One region of the Arthrobacter sp. SLBN-122 genome, then DNA from elsewhere that is predicted to be linked to it. Evidence: riboswitches for the same ligand, from Rfam matches in the RefSeq annotation. Region 1 holds a riboswitch; each other region holds the start of a gene.

The links. Region 1 has a riboswitch for S-adenosylmethionine ahead of FBY36_RS01075 (aminotransferase class V-fold PLP-dependent enzyme). Riboswitches for the same ligand answer to the same signal wherever they lie in the genome.
Region 2: it holds a riboswitch for S-adenosylmethionine, as region 1 does, so the genes downstream of both, FBY36_RS15805 (bifunctional o-acetylhomoserine/o-acetylserine sulfhydrylase) here and FBY36_RS01075 (aminotransferase class V-fold PLP-dependent enzyme) in region 1, are expected to answer to the same signal.
Region 3: it holds a riboswitch for S-adenosylmethionine, as region 1 does, so the genes downstream of both, FBY36_RS07290 (DUF1737 domain-containing protein) here and FBY36_RS01075 (aminotransferase class V-fold PLP-dependent enzyme) in region 1, are expected to answer to the same signal.

What each region holds. Positions count from the first base shown of each region.
Region 1 is NZ_VFMS01000001.1:226,859-232,948, reverse strand. It holds gene FBY36_RS01080 (class I SAM-dependent methyltransferase) at 1-711, opposite strand, end outside; gene FBY36_RS01075 (aminotransferase class V-fold PLP-dependent enzyme) at 813-2,231, opposite strand; SAM riboswitch class IV at 2,270-2,383, opposite strand; gene hisN (histidinol-phosphatase) at 2,535-3,347, opposite strand; gene rsgA (ribosome small subunit-dependent GTPase A) at 3,392-4,507, opposite strand; gene aroA (3-phosphoshikimate 1-carboxyvinyltransferase) at 4,497-5,879, opposite strand; gene FBY36_RS01055 (DoxX family protein) at 5,886-6,090, opposite strand, start outside.
Region 2 is NZ_VFMS01000001.1:3,441,786-3,447,875, forward strand. It holds gene FBY36_RS15795 (HNH endonuclease signature motif containing protein) at 1-1,158, opposite strand, end outside; gene FBY36_RS15800 (VOC family protein) at 1,355-1,993, opposite strand; SAM riboswitch class IV at 2,215-2,329, shown strand; gene FBY36_RS15805 (bifunctional o-acetylhomoserine/o-acetylserine sulfhydrylase) at 2,373-3,695, shown strand; SAM riboswitch class IV at 3,798-3,913, shown strand; gene metX (homoserine O-acetyltransferase MetX) at 3,926-5,041, shown strand; gene FBY36_RS15815 (MFS transporter) at 5,206-6,090, shown strand, end outside.
Region 3 is NZ_VFMS01000001.1:1,545,012-1,551,101, forward strand. It holds gene opgC (OpgC domain-containing protein) at 1-2,418, opposite strand, end outside; SAM riboswitch class IV at 2,645-2,760, shown strand; gene FBY36_RS07290 (DUF1737 domain-containing protein) at 2,774-3,049, shown strand; gene FBY36_RS07295 (rhodanese-like domain-containing protein) at 3,046-3,456, shown strand; gene FBY36_RS07300 (O-succinylhomoserine sulfhydrylase) at 3,457-4,665, shown strand; gene FBY36_RS07305 (DUF1905 domain-containing protein) at 4,662-4,979, opposite strand; gene FBY36_RS07310 (hypothetical protein) at 5,051-5,341, opposite strand; gene FBY36_RS07315 (glutamate--cysteine ligase 2) at 5,446-6,090, opposite strand, start outside.

The DNA of each region.
Region 1 (6,090 bases):
TTCCTGGTCAGGGGTGTAGCCGAGGTGTTTGTGCAGGTACCAGTCCAGGTTGGCCAGGACCTTGGCGCGCGTTGCCTCGCCGGCCCGGAGGTAGTAGCTGCGGGACTTGGTCAGTTCCATGAGGTCCGTGGTGGTCATCGTGTCCTGCCAGTGGGTGACGTGCCCTTCGAGGCCCTGGAATTCGGGCCCGACGACGGGTTTGTGGCCCGGCCGGTAGACGTCGCCTGCGTGCATGATCCGGGAGAGCCGGTGCACCCAGGGAACAGAGGTGTCCAGCTGGTTCCAGACCAGGGCCAGGGTCCCGTGCGGCCGCAGGACGCGGGCCAGCTCGGTGCTTGCCGCGAGGGCGTCACACCAGTGCCACGCCTGGGCAACGGTGACGACGTCGAAGTGGGCGTCGGGCAGGCCTGTCGCCTCGGCAGTCCCCGGCACGGCCGTGGCGGCCCGGTAGTGTTCCGTGAGCTGGGCGAGCATGTCCGCGGAGGGGTCCACGGCCGTGACGTGAAGTCCCATGTCCAGCAGCAAAGCAGTGAACTTTCCGGTTCCGGCGCCTACGTCGAGGGCATCGTGGGCATCGGCGGGCACCAACCACCGGGCCACCACTTCCGGGTAGCCGGGCCGGACGCGCTGGTAGTGCCTGCCGCCGTCCTGGAAGCTCTGCCCCAGTTCCCTGCGCCGCCCGTGATCAAGCTTGGGGCCACCCCGAACCACGCGTGGCCTCCTTCACCTGGCATCCTGCGGTACCTTTCGAATTTACCGCATCCTCCCGGCCGCCGGATCGATCGCCTAGGCGGCAGGGGTTGGGTGGGGTGTCAGTCGTCGATGCAGGGCGCGGCGCCGGCGGTGCCCGGGGTGTTGGGTGCCCAGTGCGGGTAGGTGCGGGTGTCATTGGCGGGCACCCAGCGGCCGGCGTCCACCACGTAATCCCAGCCCAGACCGTTGCTCCGCAGGGCGCGGATGCCGGCGAGCAGGCGTTCGGCGTCCTCCAGGCGTGAACCGACACCGAAGCTGGCGCGGAGGGAACCGGACGGCAGGCCCAGGCGCTTGAGCAGGGGATGGGCGCAGAATCGGCCGTCCCGCAGTCCCACCCCATGCTCTGCCGAGAGGTAGGCCGCCACCAGTCCGGCGTCGTAGCCCTCAACGGAGAAGTTGACCACGCCGATGGTGTCCGTTTCGGGGTTGGTGTCCTTGAAGATCTGGTGGACGGTGACACCGTCGATCCCCAGCAGGCCCTCCACCAGGAAGGAACGGATGGCGGACTCGTGGGCATGCCAGCGTTCCTGGTCCAAGCCTGCAATCACCTGGGTGGCGCGGGCCAGTGTGGCGGCTCCCAGGACGTTGGGTGAGCCCCCCTCATGGCGCGCCGGCCCGGTGGCCCAGCTGACGCCGTCGAGCCTGGCTTCCTTGACCGCGCCGCCGCCCGCGAGGTGCGGGACGCCGGCGTCCAGCCAGTCCGGGCGTCCCACCAGGACGCCGGCGCCGAAGGGCGCGTACAGCTTGTGGCCGGAGAAGGCGAGGTAGTCGACATCGTCCGCGCTGATGTCCACGCGGCGGTGGGGAGCGAGCTGGGCGGCGTCCACCACGATCCGTGCGCCGTGGTCATGGGCCAGCGCGGCCAGGGCCCGGATGGGCAGGATTTCGCCGGTGACGTTGGAGGCGCCGGTGACCGCGAGCAGGCTGACGCCGCCCTGTGCAAGTTCGGCCCGAAGGGCCTCCAGGGTGCCGGTGATGGTGTCGGCGGCGATGATGCTGCGGTGCGGGACGCCCTGCCACGGCAGGAGGTTCGCGTGGTGTTCGATGTCCAGGTAGAGCACTTCGCCGTCGTGCCGGCCATTGGTTACCGGCAGGCAACCGGCCAGCAGGTTCAGCGAATCTGTGGTGTTGCGCGTGAAAATGACCGAATCGTCCGCCCGGCCGCCGACGAAATCCCTGACGATGCTGCGGGCGTTCTCATACACGGAGGTGCTGATCTGGGATGCGTATCCTGCCCCGCGGTGGACGCTCGCGTAGTAGGGGAGGATCTCGTTCAGGTAGGCCGACACCACGGACAACGCCGGGGCTGAGGCGCCGTAATCGAGGTTGGCGTACCGGACGTGTCCGCCTGAAATCAGGGGCGCCTGGATTTCGGCGCCGGTGACGGCAGCGAGCGGCCGGCCGGCTGCGGCGTGGCGTCCGTCGGGGACGTTGGCTTCGGCAATGACGGGCTGGGGGGAGACGGTGGCAGTTGTCACAGAGACCTCACTTGATGACAGGACTCCGCCATTGGGGGAATCCGCGCTTGCCGCATCCGCTCCGGACCGGCCTGGTCGTCACCCGGGGCACCCCACCGCGAATGGAGGGTTGCCGGCCAGCAAACCGGGGTTTTGCGCTGGCACTCGTGACCTGCCTAAAAGCGTAGGACATGGGGCGGCCAGGATTGAAGCCGCGGCAATTGTTAAGGCATTTGTTACGTGCAGCCGAAAAACGACGCCGGGCACCTCCCCAAGAAGGTGTCCGGCGTCGCATTATTCGCTTTTTTGCGGAAAGGGCGTCAGTTACAGCAGATCGTCCAGGTACGGGTTCAGGCGGTGCAGGACCTCCGAGTGCAGGATTGAGTTCGTGGCCAGGGCGTTTCCGCCGAACGGGCCGTCCTCGCCTTCCAGGGACGTGAACCGGCCGCCGGCCTCTACCACGATCGGCACCAGGGCGGCCATGTCATAGAGGTTCAGCTCCGGTTCGCAGGCGATGTCCACCGAGCCTTCGGCCACCATGCAGTACGACCAAAAATCGCCGTAGGCCCGGGTCCGCCAGACATCCTCGGTCAGGCCAAGGAATTCGTCAAGGTTTCCGCGTTCCTTCCAGCCGCCCAGGCTGGAGTACGAGAGAGAGGCGTCGGAAAGCTTTGACACGTCGGAGACGCGGAGCCGGGTGGCGGCGGCAAGGGATCTGCCCATGTACGCGCCCATGCCTTTCGCCGCCCACCAGCGCTTACCAAGGGCCGGGGCACTGACTACACCCACCACCGGCTCGCCCTCATCCACGAGGGCGATCAGCGTGGCCCACACCGGAACGCCGCGGACAAAGTTCTTGGTCCCGTCAATGGGATCGATGATCCAGCGCCGCGAACCGTGGCCGGTGCTCCCGAACTCCTCGCCCAGGACGGCGTCGCGGGGGCGGGAACGGGAGAGCTGGCCGCGGATGGCTTCCTCGGCGGCCTTGTCCGCGTCGGTGACCGGCGTCAGGTCCGGCTTGGTCTCAACGTGGAGGTCCAGGGCCTTGAAGCGGCTCATCGTCTGGTCATCCACGGAGTCGGCCAGGACATGGGCCAGGCGCAGGTCATCGTTGTAGCTCGAAGCGGGTTGGATCATGGTTCCAAACTACCGTCTGCAAACGGTTCTGCCGGGAGAACGCGTCAGTTGACGCTGCCGAGCTCCTTGGTTTCCTGTGCTTCCATCCGTGGATCCGCACCCAGCAGCCGCCGCAGGGACGCCAGCCGGGCAGCCCCGGTGGGGCCTGCGTGTCCGCCCGCCACCCAGTCGTCAAGGCCGCAGTCCACCGCGGCTGCCGTGTGCTTGCAGCCGCGTTCGCAGTTTTCGATGCCGGGGGAGAGGTCCGGGAAGGAACGCAGGATCCGGTCCGGGTCCACGTGCGCCAGGCCGAAGGAGCGGATGCCGGGGGTGTCGATGATCCAGCTGCCGGGCGGCGCATCCGCCAGCCGCAAGGCAAGGGCAGACGACGACGTGTGGCGGCCGCGTCCGGTCACGGCGTTCACTCCGCCGGTGGCCCGCTCCGCGCCGGTCAGCGCGTTCACCATGGTGGACTTTCCGACTCCTGAGTGCCCGAGCATCACGGTGACCTTGCCGTCCAGGTGGTCACGGAGGGCAGCCACCGCCGCGCTGTCCAGCCGCGCCGAGAGGCCGTCATCGGACCGGGCGTCGATGCCCGATGCCTGCGCATCGGCCGTCCGGCTGATGATGACCGGGAAGTCCAGATGGGTGTAGTTGGAAAGGAGTTCCGCAGGGTCTTTGACGTCGGCCTTGGTGACCAGCAGGATGGGCTCGATCCCTGCGTCGTAGGCGGCCACCAGTGCGCGGTCTATGAATCCCGTGCGGGGCTCCGGGTTGGCCGCGGCCACCACGATCACCAGTTGGTCCGCGTTGGCCACCACCGCCCGTTCAATGGGGTCGGTGTCGTCGGCGCTGCGGCGCAGGAGGGTGTGGCGGTCCTGGATCTTCACCAGCCGGGCCAGCGTGTCCGGTGCTCCGGACACGTCCCCCACCAGTGACACGAAATCGCCGGCAACCACTGGCGAGCGGCGCAGTTCCCGGGCGCGCGCGGCAATGACAACGCGCTCGTTCTCCGAGTCCTCGTCCACCACTGCGGTGTACCGGCCCCGGTCCACCGTGATGATGCGTCCGGTCACGGCGTCGTCATGGCTGGGGCGGTCCTTGGTGCGTGGCCGGGAACCCTTCTTGCTGGGACGGATGCGGACGTCCGATTCGTCCCAGGAACCAGTGCTACGCGCCACTGACGCGCCCTTCCGGTCCGGCTGCGGACCCCGCTTCCTGGGCCAGCATGCCGGCCCACAGCTGTGGGAAGTCCGGCATGGTCTTGGCGGTGGTGCCGATGTCCTCCACCTGGACGCCCTCCACCGCGAGTCCCAGGATGGCACCCGCCGTGGCCATTCGATGGTCCGCGTAGCTGTGCACGACGCCGGCATGCAGCGGGGCGGGCCGGATCACCAGGCCGTCGCTGGTTTCCTCGGCGTCGCCGCCGAGCCGGTTGATCTCCGCCACCAGGGCCGCGAGCCGGTCCGTCTCATGCCCCCGCAGGTGGGCGATCCCGCTGAGCCGGGAAGGTCCGGAGGCCAGGGCGCACAGGGCTGCCACCGTCGGAGCCAATTCACTGGTGTCAGCGAAGTCACCGCCCTTGATCTCCGGGCCGCCGGTGACTGTCAGGACGCCGTCAGCCAGGGTCACCGTGGCGCCCATGCTGGCCAGGATTCCGCGCCAAAGGTCTCCCACCTGCTGGGTTTCCGCCGGCCAGTTGGGAATCCGGACTGTCCCCTGCGAGGCAAGGGCCGCCGCAAGGAAGGGCCCGGCGTTGGACAGGTCCTGTTCGATCCGCTGGTCGAAGGCGCGGATGGGACCCGGCGCCACAACCCAGTGGTTGGGGACGGAATCGTCCACTGACACGCCGGCGCCGCGCAGGACGGCCACCGTCATGTTGATGTGGTCCAGGCTGGGCACCGGCTTGCCCACGTGTTCCAAGTGCAGGCCCTCGTCGAACCGCGCCCCCACCAGGAGGAGGGCGGAGACGAACTGCGACGAGGCACTGGCGTCGATCACCAGGTGGCCGCCGCGGACTGCGCCGCTGCCGTCCACCGTGAAGGGGAGCGACGACGGCACGCTGCCGTCTTCGGCGGATACGGCCACGCCCAGGGCCTTGAGGGCCTCGATGATGGTTCCCATGGGCCGCTTCCGGGCGTGGGGGTCGCCGTCGAATACGCTGGCTCCCTTGCGGAGCGCCGCCAGCGGCGGGACGAACCGCATGACAGTGCCGGCGAGTCCGCAGTCGATCCTGGCCAGGGAGGCGGGCGCTGCCGCCGGCAGCGGCACCACCTCCAGGTCAGGCCCAAAATCGCCGTCCCCGGGCACTTCGGTGATGACGGCACCGAGTTGCCGGAGTGCGTCGACCATGAGCGCCGAGTCCCTCGAGTGCAGGGGCGCGCGCAGCCGGGACGGGCCGTCAGCGAGGGCCGCCAGGACCAGGTACCTGTTGGTCAGGGATTTGGATCCGGGCACCGTTACGGTGGCGTCAACGGGCCGGTATGCGAAAGGCGCGGCCCAATGGGGGACAGGTGTTCCGGAGCCGTCCCGGGTGGCAGCTGCTGCGGTCATTCGTGCTTATGCTCCCGTGGCGTGTTCGACGGCGCGGCGCACGGCCTTGTCCGCCTTGTTCAGCTTCTTGCTGGTGGTTTTGCGGGCATCGGCTGCCAGGTGCGAGGCATTCCTGCGGGCATCGGCCGCCAGGTGCCCGGCGCGCCAGGCCAGGCCGGGCTTGCCAGCGGTGTCCACGGAAGCGAGCAGGGCGCCGCCGCTCAGCGAGAGG
Region 2 (6,090 bases), 3.2 Mb from region 1:
GAGTCGGTAGCGGGTGCGGCCGATCTCCAAGGGGGCCCCGTCGCGAGGGTCGACCAGGACCCGGTAGAACGAGTCCGCCCCGTCCGCGACGAGCTTGCGTGCCAGGGAGGCCGGGATGGGGCCCAGGCCGTCCAGTTCTGCGGGTTCGTCGGTGCTGCCGAGGAGGGAGAACACCGGGACCATGACCAGGACGTCGGCCCGCGGAGTGGGGACCTGGGCTATCCCGGTGGTGCCTGCCGTGGGGGAACTGCTGTCTGTACCCGGCCCGCTTCCGGAGAAGGTGGCGGTGTCAGCGGTGGCGGTGTTTTCTGGACCGGGAAGCAGGCCTGTCCCGAGGAGCAGGGATGCTGCGATGTCGGGGCGGAGTTGGGTGAGGGTGCGGGGTTCGTTGGGGCCTTGGAGGCCGCGGGCGGTGGCGGTGGTGCGGTTCCAGATGGCGCAGGCGGTGTGCCCGGGGAGGCGGAGCGAGATCCAGGCCATGCCGTCGCGGTCCGGGCTGTATTCCATCCGCCGGTCCGCGACGCCCTTCGCGTGGCGCTTCTGCAGGCTTTCGGGGTGGTGGCGCTCCCGCCAGGCGCGGATCTTCGTCCGGAACCGGGACGGAACCAGCTTGCCGGGTGCGGCGCCGCGGGCCGGCTTGGGGGCAGCGGGGTCGAAGAAGTGGGCTACTAACGCGGCGGCGCCGTCCGGGGTGAGGCCTTCGGTTTCGTCGGCAACAATCCTGGCGTGCTGCCAGGACAGGGCCCCGGCGGCCAAAGCGTCCATCACCGGCGGCAGGGCACAGACACGGCGGGACTGCTCCACGAATGCCCCGGCAGCGCCGGAGCTGATGGTCAGGACACCCGCGATCTCCTCCACCGCTGACATCTCCGCGTAGGTGCGTTCACGCACGGGCGCGTCGGGGGCAAGCATTGCGTGCTGGATCTCAACGGCCTCGGCAACATCAACGGCCTTGACCGCGGCGAGCTGCGCCTCCAGCCGCTTCACCACCTCCAGCCGGGTCAGCCGGAGCTCATACCGCCGCTGCAAGACATCAACATCAGCCCCAACACCAACACCGGCAGCCAGGAACGTATCCTCAGCAGCCAGCGCATCCAGGGCGGCCACAGAGGCATGAACCCCCTCCAAGACCACCCCGCCACCGCTGCTGATTTCCATACGAACATCATCCATCGAGGCACTGACAATCAAAGGTCCGCAGGAATCCCGTTCGCGCCTGGCAGCCACGTTAAATGAATTCGGCCGCCATCGGGTAGTGACGCCGTTGTCACCACCTGATGGCGGCCGAAGCAGGTCCGGACAGTGGCCCGGAAAACCCAAATCCCGCGAGTGCCGGGAAAGAGGGATGAAGCGTTTAGATGGTGACTGCTCCGTTGGCGGTTTCGAACGTGACCGACAGGATTCCCGGCGTTCCGTGCGGGGCCACCCACTCAACCGCAACGTCCTCAAGCGGCTTCTCCACCGGCTCACCCAGCCACTCGGTCACGCGGGAGGCGGAACCGGCGATGGTCAGGCAGCTCATCTTGATGTTGCTGGCGTAGGCGTTGGACGGGTGCAGTGACGGGTCACCTTCCCACTTGAGCATGTACGGAACCTGGGGGTCGGCGATAAGGCCAAGGATGCCAATCTGCTTCCAGACCAGCTCCCGGCCGTCCGGGAACTTGCGGTTGCCGTTCACGGCAGCACGGCCAAGGCGTTCCTCAAAGGGGGCGAGGTCGTCCACTTCGACGCACCAGCCCATCCAGCCGCCGCCGGCTGCGGAACGGGCACGGACTGCCTGACCGAACGGTGCCTTGTCCGATGCCGGGTGGTCCAGGACCTCCACGACTTCCAGGTACTTGTGCCCGGCGAGCGGGATGATCATATTCCGGGTTCCGAACCGGGGGTGGACCCCGCCCTTCACTGCCTCAACGCCGAGGGCAGATGAAATACGTTCGGTAGTGGCCGCGAGGCCATCGGTTTCACAGGCGTAAGAGACGTGATCCATGCGCATGGCAACATCTTGGCACTTTGTGATCGGGCTCTCAGCTAAGGGTACCCTTACTGGAAACGCGGGCCGTGGAAAGTGCCGGGAATGGGGGGCAATCCGGACGACGGCGGCGTCCCCGGGCTGGGTGCCGCGCGCCAATCCGCCGTCAGTACGGGGGCATACCGGATGACCTTGTTCGTCACAATGCTGTCCACGGTGGCCGCCCGGTTCCTAGACTGGGCGCAGGTCATGAGCGCCAGCGCCAAGCCCCGGTTCGCTGGCCGGCAACCCTCCATCCGCGGTGGGGTGCCCCGGGTGAGGACCTGGCTGTCCGGCACCAGCCGGAAGCAAGCGCGGCCCGTACTGCTCCACGCATGCCGGGCCCATGTCAAAGGAGATTTGGATGTCCAACGGATGGTCCTTCGAAACCCGCCAGATCCATGCAGGCCAGGAAGTGGACAGTGCCACGGGAGCCCGTGCGCTGCCGATTTACCAGACCACGTCCTTCGTGTTCCCCAGTGCCGAAAGCGCAGCCAACCGCTTTGCCCTGGCTGAACTTGCACCCATCTACACCCGGATCGGCAACCCCACCCAGGACGCCGTCGAACAGCGGATCGCCAGCCTTGAGGGAGGCCTGGCCGCTTTGCTGCTGAGTTCCGGGCAGGCAGCGGAAACCTTCGCGGTCCTGAACATCGCGGAGGCCGGGGACCACATTGTGGCCAGCCCCAGCCTTTACGGCGGGACGTACAACCTGTTCGCCCACACCCTGAAGAAGTTCGGCATCTCGGTCACGTTCGTGGACGATCCCGACAACCTGGACCAGTGGCGCGCCGCCGTCCAGCCCAACACCAAGCTCTTCTTTGGCGAAGTGGTGTCCAATCCCCGCCAGGACGTCCTGGATATCGAAGGCATCTCCGGGGTGGCCCACCAGGCAGGCGTGCCGCTGATCGTGGACAACACCCTGTCCACCCCGTACCTGATCCGTCCGCTCGAGTGGGGCGCCGACATCGTGATCCATTCCGCCACTAAATACCTTGGCGGCCACGGCACGGCGATTGCCGGCGTCATTGTCGATTCCGGAAAATTCGACTTCAGCAAGGATCCTGAACGGTTCCCAGGCTTCAACACCCCTGACCCCACCTACAACGGCCTGGTCTACGCACGCGACCTCGGCGCCGATGGTGCGCTGGGAGCCAACCTGTCCTACATCCTCAAGGCCCGCGTCCAGCTGCTGCGCGATCTGGGCTCGGCCGTGTCCCCGTTCAACGCCTTCCTGATCTCCCAGGGCCTGGAGACGCTGAGCCTGCGGGTGGAGCGCCATGTCGCCAACGCCACGGAAGTGGCGCGCTGGCTGGAAGGAAGGGACGACGTCGAATCCGTCGCCTACGCGGGGCTGCCCTCCAGCCCCTGGTACGAACGTGGCCGCAAGTACGGGCCCAAGGGGACGGGCGCCGTCGTGGCTTTCAACCTGGCCGGCGGGGCGGAGGCGGGCAAGCGCTTCGTCGACGCCCTTGAACTGCACTCCCACGTTGCGAACATCGGCGACGTCCGCTCCCTGGTCATCCACCCGGCGTCGACCACCCACAGCCAGCTCTCGCCGGAGCAGCAGGCAGTGGCAGGGGTGACCCCGGGACTGGTCCGGCTGTCCGTAGGCCTGGAACACATCGATGACATCCTGGCCGACCTGGAAGCGGGCTTCCGCGCAGCCAAGGGCGCCCCGGCCTAAGACAACAGCCGGGGCTGCAGTGAGTGCCGCCGGCAAGCCGGGAAAGTCACAACCAGTCACACTCTTGGCTTGGAACGGGGGGTGTTTCGTACACTCGAACCAGGTCATGAGTGCCAGTGACAGCCCCGGCTTGCTGGCCGGCAACCCTCCATCCGCGGTGGGGTGCCCCGGGTGAGGACCTGGCCTGCCGGTCAAATGACGGCGGGCAAGCGCGTAGAAGAGGTCTTGCCATGACGGTTACCGTCGCCCGAACCACCATTCCCGAACACGGAATCGTCCGCTACGCCTCCATCGGGGGACTGGAACTTGAAGCCGGCGGCTACCTCCCGGACGTCACGCTGGCCTACGAAACCTGGGGCACGCTTAACGCGGACGGCAGCAATGCCGTCCTGATCGAGCATGCCCTGACCGGAAGCACCCACGTGACCCGTGGCGACACGGACGAAGAAGGCTGGTGGGAACAGCTGGCCGGTCCCGGCGCGCCCGTGGACACGGACAGGTTCTTCGTGGTGTCCATCAACATCGTGGGCGGCTGCTACGGGTCCACCGGTCCGTCGTCGCCCGCCCCGGACGGATCCCCCTGGGGCTCCCGTTTCCCGCTCGTCACCCTGCGGGACAGCACGGTGGCGGAGGCCCGGCTGGCAGACCAGTTGGGCATCAAGAGCTGGTTTGCCGTCCTGGGCGGCTCCATGGGCGGCGCCCGTTCCCTGGAATGGGCCGTGACCTACCCGGAGAGGGTGCAGCGCTGTGCCGTCATCGCCGTGGGGGCCGCAAGCACAGCCGAGCAGATCGCCTTCGCGCAGGCCCAGACGCTGGCCATCCGGCAGGATCCGAATTTCAACGGCGGCGACTACTACGGCGGTCCCAGCCCGGAAGACGGCCTGGCCCTTGCCCGGCGCATCGCCCACATCACGTACCGCTCCGCAGCCGAGCTGGAAGGCCGGTTCGGCCGGTCACCGCAGGCGACCGAGTCGCCCCTGAAGGGCGAGATCCTGGCCGCCCGGGGCCGCTACCAGGTGGAAAGCTACCTGGACCACCAGGGCAACAAGCTCGTGAAGCGCTTCGACGCGAACAGCTACATTGCCCTGACCGAAGCGTTGATGAGCCACGACATCTGCCGGGGCCGGGGGAGCCTCGCAGAGACGTTGGCCAGGTCAACTGCACGCTTCCTCGTAGCCGCCGTCGACTCCGACCGGCTCTATTTTCCGTCCCAATCCCATGAACTGGCCCAGGCCCTGCCCGGGGACGTGGACGTCCACGTCATCCAGGCCCCGATCGGGCACGACGGGTTCCTGACCGAAATCGGCCAGCTGGGCAGCCAGCTGAGGGGCACCTTCCTGGCCTGAGGCCCCGCATGTGCATTCCTGCAGATGCCTTCTGCACTAATCGGCGTTGAGGTTGCACCGCAGGCAGACCATACTCAATCAAATCCGGCGTTCGTGGTGTGCATCACATCCGGCCGCCATTGACTGGTCCCCGTGGTGTCGACGACGACGCCGAAGGAGTTCACATGAGTACGGAAAGCTCCGCCGCAAGGCGTACAGAGGAAACCGACGTCAAGGCCTCAGGCCTCAAGAAGGTAGTGACGGCCTCCATGGCCGGAACCGTGGTGGAGTGGTACGAGTTCTTCCTCTACGCATCCGCCGCCACGCTGGTGTTCGGAAAGGCCTTCTTCCCCAACGCCGGCACCGAACTGGACGGCATCATCGCAGCCTTCCTCACCTACGCAGTCGGCTTCGTGGCCCGCCCCATCGGCGGGATCGTCTTTGGCCACTTCGGCGACAAGTTCGGCCGGAAGCAGCTGCTGCAGCTGAGCATCATCCTGGTGGGCGTCTCCACCTTCCTCATGGGCTGCCTGCCCACCTTCCAGCAGATCGGCTACTGGGCCCCCACCCTGCTGGTGGTGCTCCGGTTTGCCCAGGGCTTTGCCGTTGGCGGGGAGTGGGGCGGTGCCGTCCTCCTCGTGGCAGAGCACAGCCCCAGCAAGTCCCGCGGATTCTGGGCCAGCTGGCCGCAATCTGCAGTGCCGCTGGGAAACCTGCTGGCCACGGCCGTGCTGTTCATCCTGTCCTCCACGCTGACCCAGGACGCCTTCCTGGGATGGGGCTGGCGCGTGGCGTTCTGGCTGTCCGCGGTGATCGTCCTGATCGGCTACTACATCCGGACCAAAGTCAACGACGCACCCATCTTCCTGGAGGCCCGCAAAGAGGTCGAGGCCGGCCACAAGGGCTACGGTGTCGCCGAAGTTTTCCGGCGCTACCCCCGCGGCGTGTTCACCGCCATGGGCCTGCGCTTCGCGGAAAACATCCTGTACTACCTGGTGGTCACCTTCTCCATCACCTACCTGAAGACCGTGGTGCAGGCCGACACCACCCGCATCCTGCTCCTGCTGCTC
Region 3 (6,090 bases), 1.3 Mb from region 1:
GAGCAGCGCCAGGACCACGGCGTAGGCGGCGGTGTTCAGGAAGATGCTTTGCTGCTGCAGCGCCGGAATATTGGCCACGACGGCGATCAGCACCACGTGCATGATGAACACGTAAAGCGTGGCCCGGCCCAGCGGAACCAGGAACCAGCCCAGGAGCCGCTCCACCGGTTTCCAGTAGGCGCTGAGGAACGCGTAGGACGCCACCACCAGGACCAGGACGTTGAGCAGGCGGCCCGGGGCCAGGTATGTGCGGGAGAAGAAGGCGTCGTACATGGCCCGGTAGGAGGCGTCCGGCAGGAGCGCCAGGCGGACATCGTAGCTGTTGGCCAGGTACGGGTTGCCCCAGGACAGGAAGGCCAGTGCGAACGCGGCCGCGGTGCAGGCCACCACTATCACGGCGTGCGTGGACAGCCACGCCGTGATGCGGCGCCGGTGGTAACCCGCAACCAGCCCGAGCACGAACAGCACCTGCCACACCAGCAGCGGGAAGGAGTCCTCGAACTGCGAGGGCAGGATCCGCAACCTTGTCACAGCCCCCGCCGCATATACGCCGAGCGTCGCAACCAGCACCCAAATGGCCTTGCCGCGGTTCAGCGCCGCGAGGATCAGCGGGCTGGCCAGCAAAAGCACCACATAGAGCCCCATGACATTGAACTGCCAGGGCCCGAACTGCAGCAGCACGATGGCCGGGAGCACTTGGGGCGGGACGGGGAACTGGAACAGCGATGACATGCCGGCGTACAGGTCGTAGGTCCGGCCGGATCCGGTATGCCCGGCTCCACCGGTTCCCTGGTCAACGAATGTGGTCAGGGCCTCGGTATGGAAGAACGGGAGCAGGGACAGGAGGAAGACGCCGATCAGAACAGCCAGTGCCGTCAGGTAGAGCTTGCCGGCGCGGCGCGTGGTGAGGTCCACTACCCGTCCGAAGTCCTCCTTGGCCCTGGGCCCGTACACCATGCCCACCACCAGGCCGGAGAACAGGACAAACAGTTCGGCGCCGGACACAAAGCCCACGGCCTCCTGGGTGACCAGCTGGAACAGCGAGGCCATGCCCAGGTGGTTCACCACCACGAAGACGATGGCCACTCCGCGCAGCAGATCCACGCGCGAATCCCGGGTGGAGGGATCCCGGTAGCTCCAGGCCGTGGCAGCGTTGATCCGGCGGGGAACCTGCCACAGGGCCGCCAGGAGGATCACCATGGCGGCAGCGACAGACCAGGCGGCGGCCCCCGGGAGTGTGTTGGCCCTGACGTACGTGCTTCCTGAGGCCACGTCGGAGACGGGACCGGTGGCGATTGGTGCTGCCTTCAGTCTCTCCAGGGCCGCTTTGGCGATCTCCGGCTGGCCGGTGAGCAGCCAACTGATGCTTGCCACGCCGGTATCCCTGGTGCTGGTGCGCTCGTCCCAGACCACGGCGGCAGTCCCGGCAAAACCGGAGGAGGTGGCAGTTGTTACCACCTGGTCCCACCAACCGGCTTTGATCTCCGCCTCGGACGGCCCGCCCGAGGCCGGGCTGTAGAAAGCCGCGGTCTGGAGCAGGAAGGGCTTCCTGTGCCCCTCCGAGTAGGTGCCGTAGAAGTTTTCGTTGCCGGAATCCGTCAGCATCTCCTGGAGTTCGCCGGCCCGGGGCAGGGTGTTGGCGGCGGCACCTCCGGCGGTGTCATCGTGATAAGCAGCCAGCCCCACCCAGTCCACGGCGTCATCGCCCGGGTAGTACGGCGCGTAGGCGCTGTCGCTTCCGTCCCAGGCCCCGTCACTGTTCGTGTCCAGGAGGGAAAAGCCTTCACTTCCCGGCTGCGGCGCATCGCGGTTGCGGTCGAAGGGGTAGTCCTTGCCCAGGTAGGGCGCCCACACCATGGCGGCCGGGCCGCCGTCGTACTGCCTGAACGCTGCCGCAACCGCCTGGAAGGCCTCACGGTAGGCGGCAGGTTGCTGGCCCCAGGACACCCAGCTTGAGTTCATGTCCGGGGCAAACCGGATCAGCAGCTGCCCCTTGAAGCCGGCGGCGAGGCCGCGCACCTGCTTGGCGAACGCTTCCGCCTCCGGAGCGCCGAGCTGGTCCAGCGGCACCGATGGCTTTACCGTGAGCAGGGCGTGGGTGCCTTCGGCTCCGGCCTGCTGAAGGAAGCCATCGATGTCATTCCGTTCCGAATCGCGGTACGGAATGGTGATGTCATGGCCGAAGACGGCCGGGCGGGCGCCCAGCCTGCCGCTGAAGCCTGCGGCGGTGTCCTCGCCCCATTCGAGCACGGCACCAAGCCAGGGCTTTCCCTTCTCCGGAGCAGCCTCCGCCGCATGCGACGGAGCAGCGGCCAGCAGGACCATGAGCCCAATGAGGGCCGCAGCCAGAAACGCGCAGATCGGGTGCCGATGGTTCCGGCGGGTTGCGGCGTGGTGGTGCGATGTGACTGCACGCATGGTGAGAAGTCCCCCGGTACTCATTGCCCTGATGACGCCGGCGGCGCCCCGGTAAGAACTTTATCGGCCCGGCGGCTGCTGACAGCGCGCGGCAGGCCGCCCACCTGCGGTGATGTCCGGCGTCGGACCGTCCCCGGGCGCTGCAACTTCCCTCGCCGCAGCTCAATTACGGAACATGACGACGGCGGCCGTGCGGCCCGGCGCGGCAGGTGTTACGTTTTTGGGGAGTAATGAGTACCGGTGTGAAGCCCTGACTGGCCGGTCGGCAACCCTCCCTTTCGCGGCGGGGTGCCTCAGGTGAATACTCGGCATATCGACCGATTCGAGCTGCAAGCGTGAAAGAAGGAGATCCGTCGTGTCCGACGCACCCGCCCCTGACGAAAAATTGTCCTACCGCCTGATCACAGGGCCGGACGACCGCTCATTCTGCGAACGGATCTCGGCTGCGCTGGCTGACGGTTACGTCCTGCACGGCAGCCCGGCAGCCACCTTCAACGGCAGCAGTGTCATCGTGGCGCAGGCAGTGGTCCTTCCGGCAGCCATCGCCTCCGCCGACGCAGCGGTGGCCACCGCAGTGGATCAGCTGGACGCAGAATTTGAGGGCGAGTTCGACGGCGAGGGCCACGCATGAGCTACGCGGGAGATCTCACGCCCCAGGAAGCATGGGCAAAGCTGGAGCAGGGAGCCATCCTGGTGGACGTCCGCACCGAGGGCGAATGGGCCCACATCGGCATCCCGGACACCAAGGCCACGGACAACGATCCCCTCTTCATCCAGTGGACCTTCCCCGGCGGCATCCCCAACCCGGACTTCGTGAAGGACCTCAAGGAGCAGGCGCCGGAGGACCCCTCCGCTGAACTGGTGTTCCTGTGCCGGTCCGGCGCCCGTTCGGTTGCCGCTGCCACCGCCGCCACGCAGGCCGGCTTCACCTCCTACAACGTGCTGGAGGGCTTTGAAGGCGAGCCGGACCGCTACGGTGAGCGCACCGTCAACGGCTGGAAGAACCGCGGCCTGCCCACCAACCTCGGAAAGAACTAAGTGAGCTTCAATCAAGACGCCCCGGGATGGAGCCCTGACACCCAGGCTGTCCGCGGCGGGCTGGACCGCACCAACTTCCAGGAAACGTCCGAGGCCATCTTCCTGAACTCCGGCTTCGTCTACGAATCCGCTGCAGCAGCTGAACGGGCCTTCACCGGCGAAGACGAGCGCTTTGTCTACTCCCGCTACGGCAACCCGTCCGTGGCTACTTTCCAGGAGCGGCTCAGGCTGCTGGAAGGGACCGAAGCGTGCTTTGCGACGGCGTCGGGCATGTCCGCAGTGTTCACCGCCCTGGGTGCCCTGCTGGCTGCCGGGGACCGGGTGGTGGCCGCCCGTTCGCTCTTCGGGTCCTGCTTTGTGATCCTGAACGAGATCCTCCCGCGGTGGGGCGTGGAGACCGTCTTCGTGGATGGTCCGGACCTGGACCAGTGGCGCGAGGCCCTCTCCCAGCCCACTACCGCCGTCTTCTTCGAATCCCCGTCCAACCCCATGCAGGAGATCGTGGACATCGCCGCGGTCAGCGAGCTTGCGCACGCCGCCGGGGCCACCGTGGTGGCGGACAACGTCTTTGCCACTCCCCTGCTGCAGCGCTGCGGCGACCTGGGCGCGGACGTGATCGTCTACTCGGGAACCAAGCACATCGACGGCCAGGGCAGGGTGATGGGCGGCGCCATCCTGGGCACCAAGGAGTTCATCGACGGCCCGGTGAAGCAGCTGATGCGCCACACCGGGCCGGCACTCTCTGCGTTCAACGCCTGGGTCCTCACCAAGGGCCTGGAGACCATGAGCCTGCGGGTAAGCCATTCCTCTGCCACCGCCCTGCGGCTCGCGGAGTGGCTGGAGGAACAGCCCGCCGTGAGCTGGGTGAAGTATCCGCTGCTCAAATCCCACCCTCAGTATGAGCTGGCCGCAAGGCAGATGAGCGCCGGCGGTACCGTCCTCACCCTTGAGCTCGCCTCCACCGGCGGACGCTCCGGCAAGGAAGCGGCCTTCGCCCTGCTGGACGGGCTGCGGATCATCGACATCTCCAACAACCTCGGCGATTCCAAGTCCCTGATCACGCACCCCGCCACCACCACCCACCGCGCCATGGGGCCGGAGGGACGTGCCGCCATTGGCCTCACTGACGGTGTGGTCCGGCTTTCCGTGGGCCTTGAGGATGTTGACGACCTGATCGGCGACCTGGAACAGGCCCTGAAACAGATCTAGCCGGGCGGGGAATGGTCCGTCCGGACTTCCAGCTGGACCTGCACGCTGTCACCGTCCTTGAGGTGCGCCTTGTCCCTGACTTCCTTCTTGACGGGCAGCAGGTACGACGCGCTTTTGCTGTCGCGGAACAGCGACGTCTGCCACGCATGGCCGTCCACCTTGGCCTGGACTTTGACGGAGCCGAACGCCTTGCTTGCCCCTGCCGTTAGAGCGCGGACGTCATCCGCCACCTCTGCCGGCAGGGTCACGAAGTGCCAGCCGGCTTCGCCCGGGTACAGCCACAGTTCGGCATTAAAGGAATACGACGGCGTCACGCGCCGAGTATGGCACGCCACCCCCGCAGGTGCCACAGATTTCGCCGGTGTGGCTATGAGCCCGCTGGAACCTAAAGTGTGGGCTTCGTCGTCTGCTGCTCTGAAGGAAGTGAAACCAAGGCGAGATAACGCATTACCAGGGCCGCTGAAATCAGCGCTGCCGAGAACGGCAGGCAACCCTGGGCTGCCAGAACATAGATTTGCGTCAAGGCGAAGAAAAAGCCGTTGGAACCGTTCAACGTATAGGTTCCGATCGTCTGCATAAACGTATTTGAGAACAACAGGATCAACAGGCCCACCGCACCCAGGATGATTCCCGCCCACAAGGTGCGCCGATACAACATCGACTTCGCGTTTTCCACCAATTCAATCCCCCAATTACAAGAGCAGCCCATGCCACCGATAACCCACCTAAGCACGGGCTGCAACGCTCGACAAGGCTCGGGGAAATCGGGCCGGCTGTCCCTCAAGACTGGCGGACGCGCAGCAATTCGGGCGTGGCCTCCACATCTGCAAGATCCAGGGCATCGCGCATTGTGACGTGGACGGCCTGCCTGACCACCGCGCCGAAGCCCATGTCCTCCGGGGGCGGGCCTGCCAGGGCCTTTTCCCGGGCGCGCCGCTGCTCAGCGGCTCCTGTTCCGCGGGCGATGACATCCTCCACGCCCTGCCGGGCCAGGGCCAGCTCGCCCTGTTCAGCCAGGACGGGAGCCAGGTAGTCCACCAGTGAGCGCACCACGTCCGCGGCCGGCGCGGGTCGGAAATTGCCGAAATCCAGGAGTTCACCACTGAGGCCGGCGCTGCTGGCCTGCCAGGAGGCCATCCGTAAAAGGACAGTCGGAACCGGCGCGGGGTCCACGCCGTCCCGCCATTCCCTGCTGGCGGATTCCACCAGCGCCCGGACCAGCACGGCAATGAGCGCGGCGTCCTCGGCACGAAGGCACACGTCCGCCACGCGGACCTCCACCGTGGGGTGGTTGCGGGAAAGCCGGGCATCGAAATACAGCATGCCCTCATCGAGCATGACGCCGCTCTCCAGCAGCCGGGTGACAACCCGCCGGTAGGCAGCGTAGGTGCCATAAATACCGGCAGGTCCTGCGGTGGGCCACCG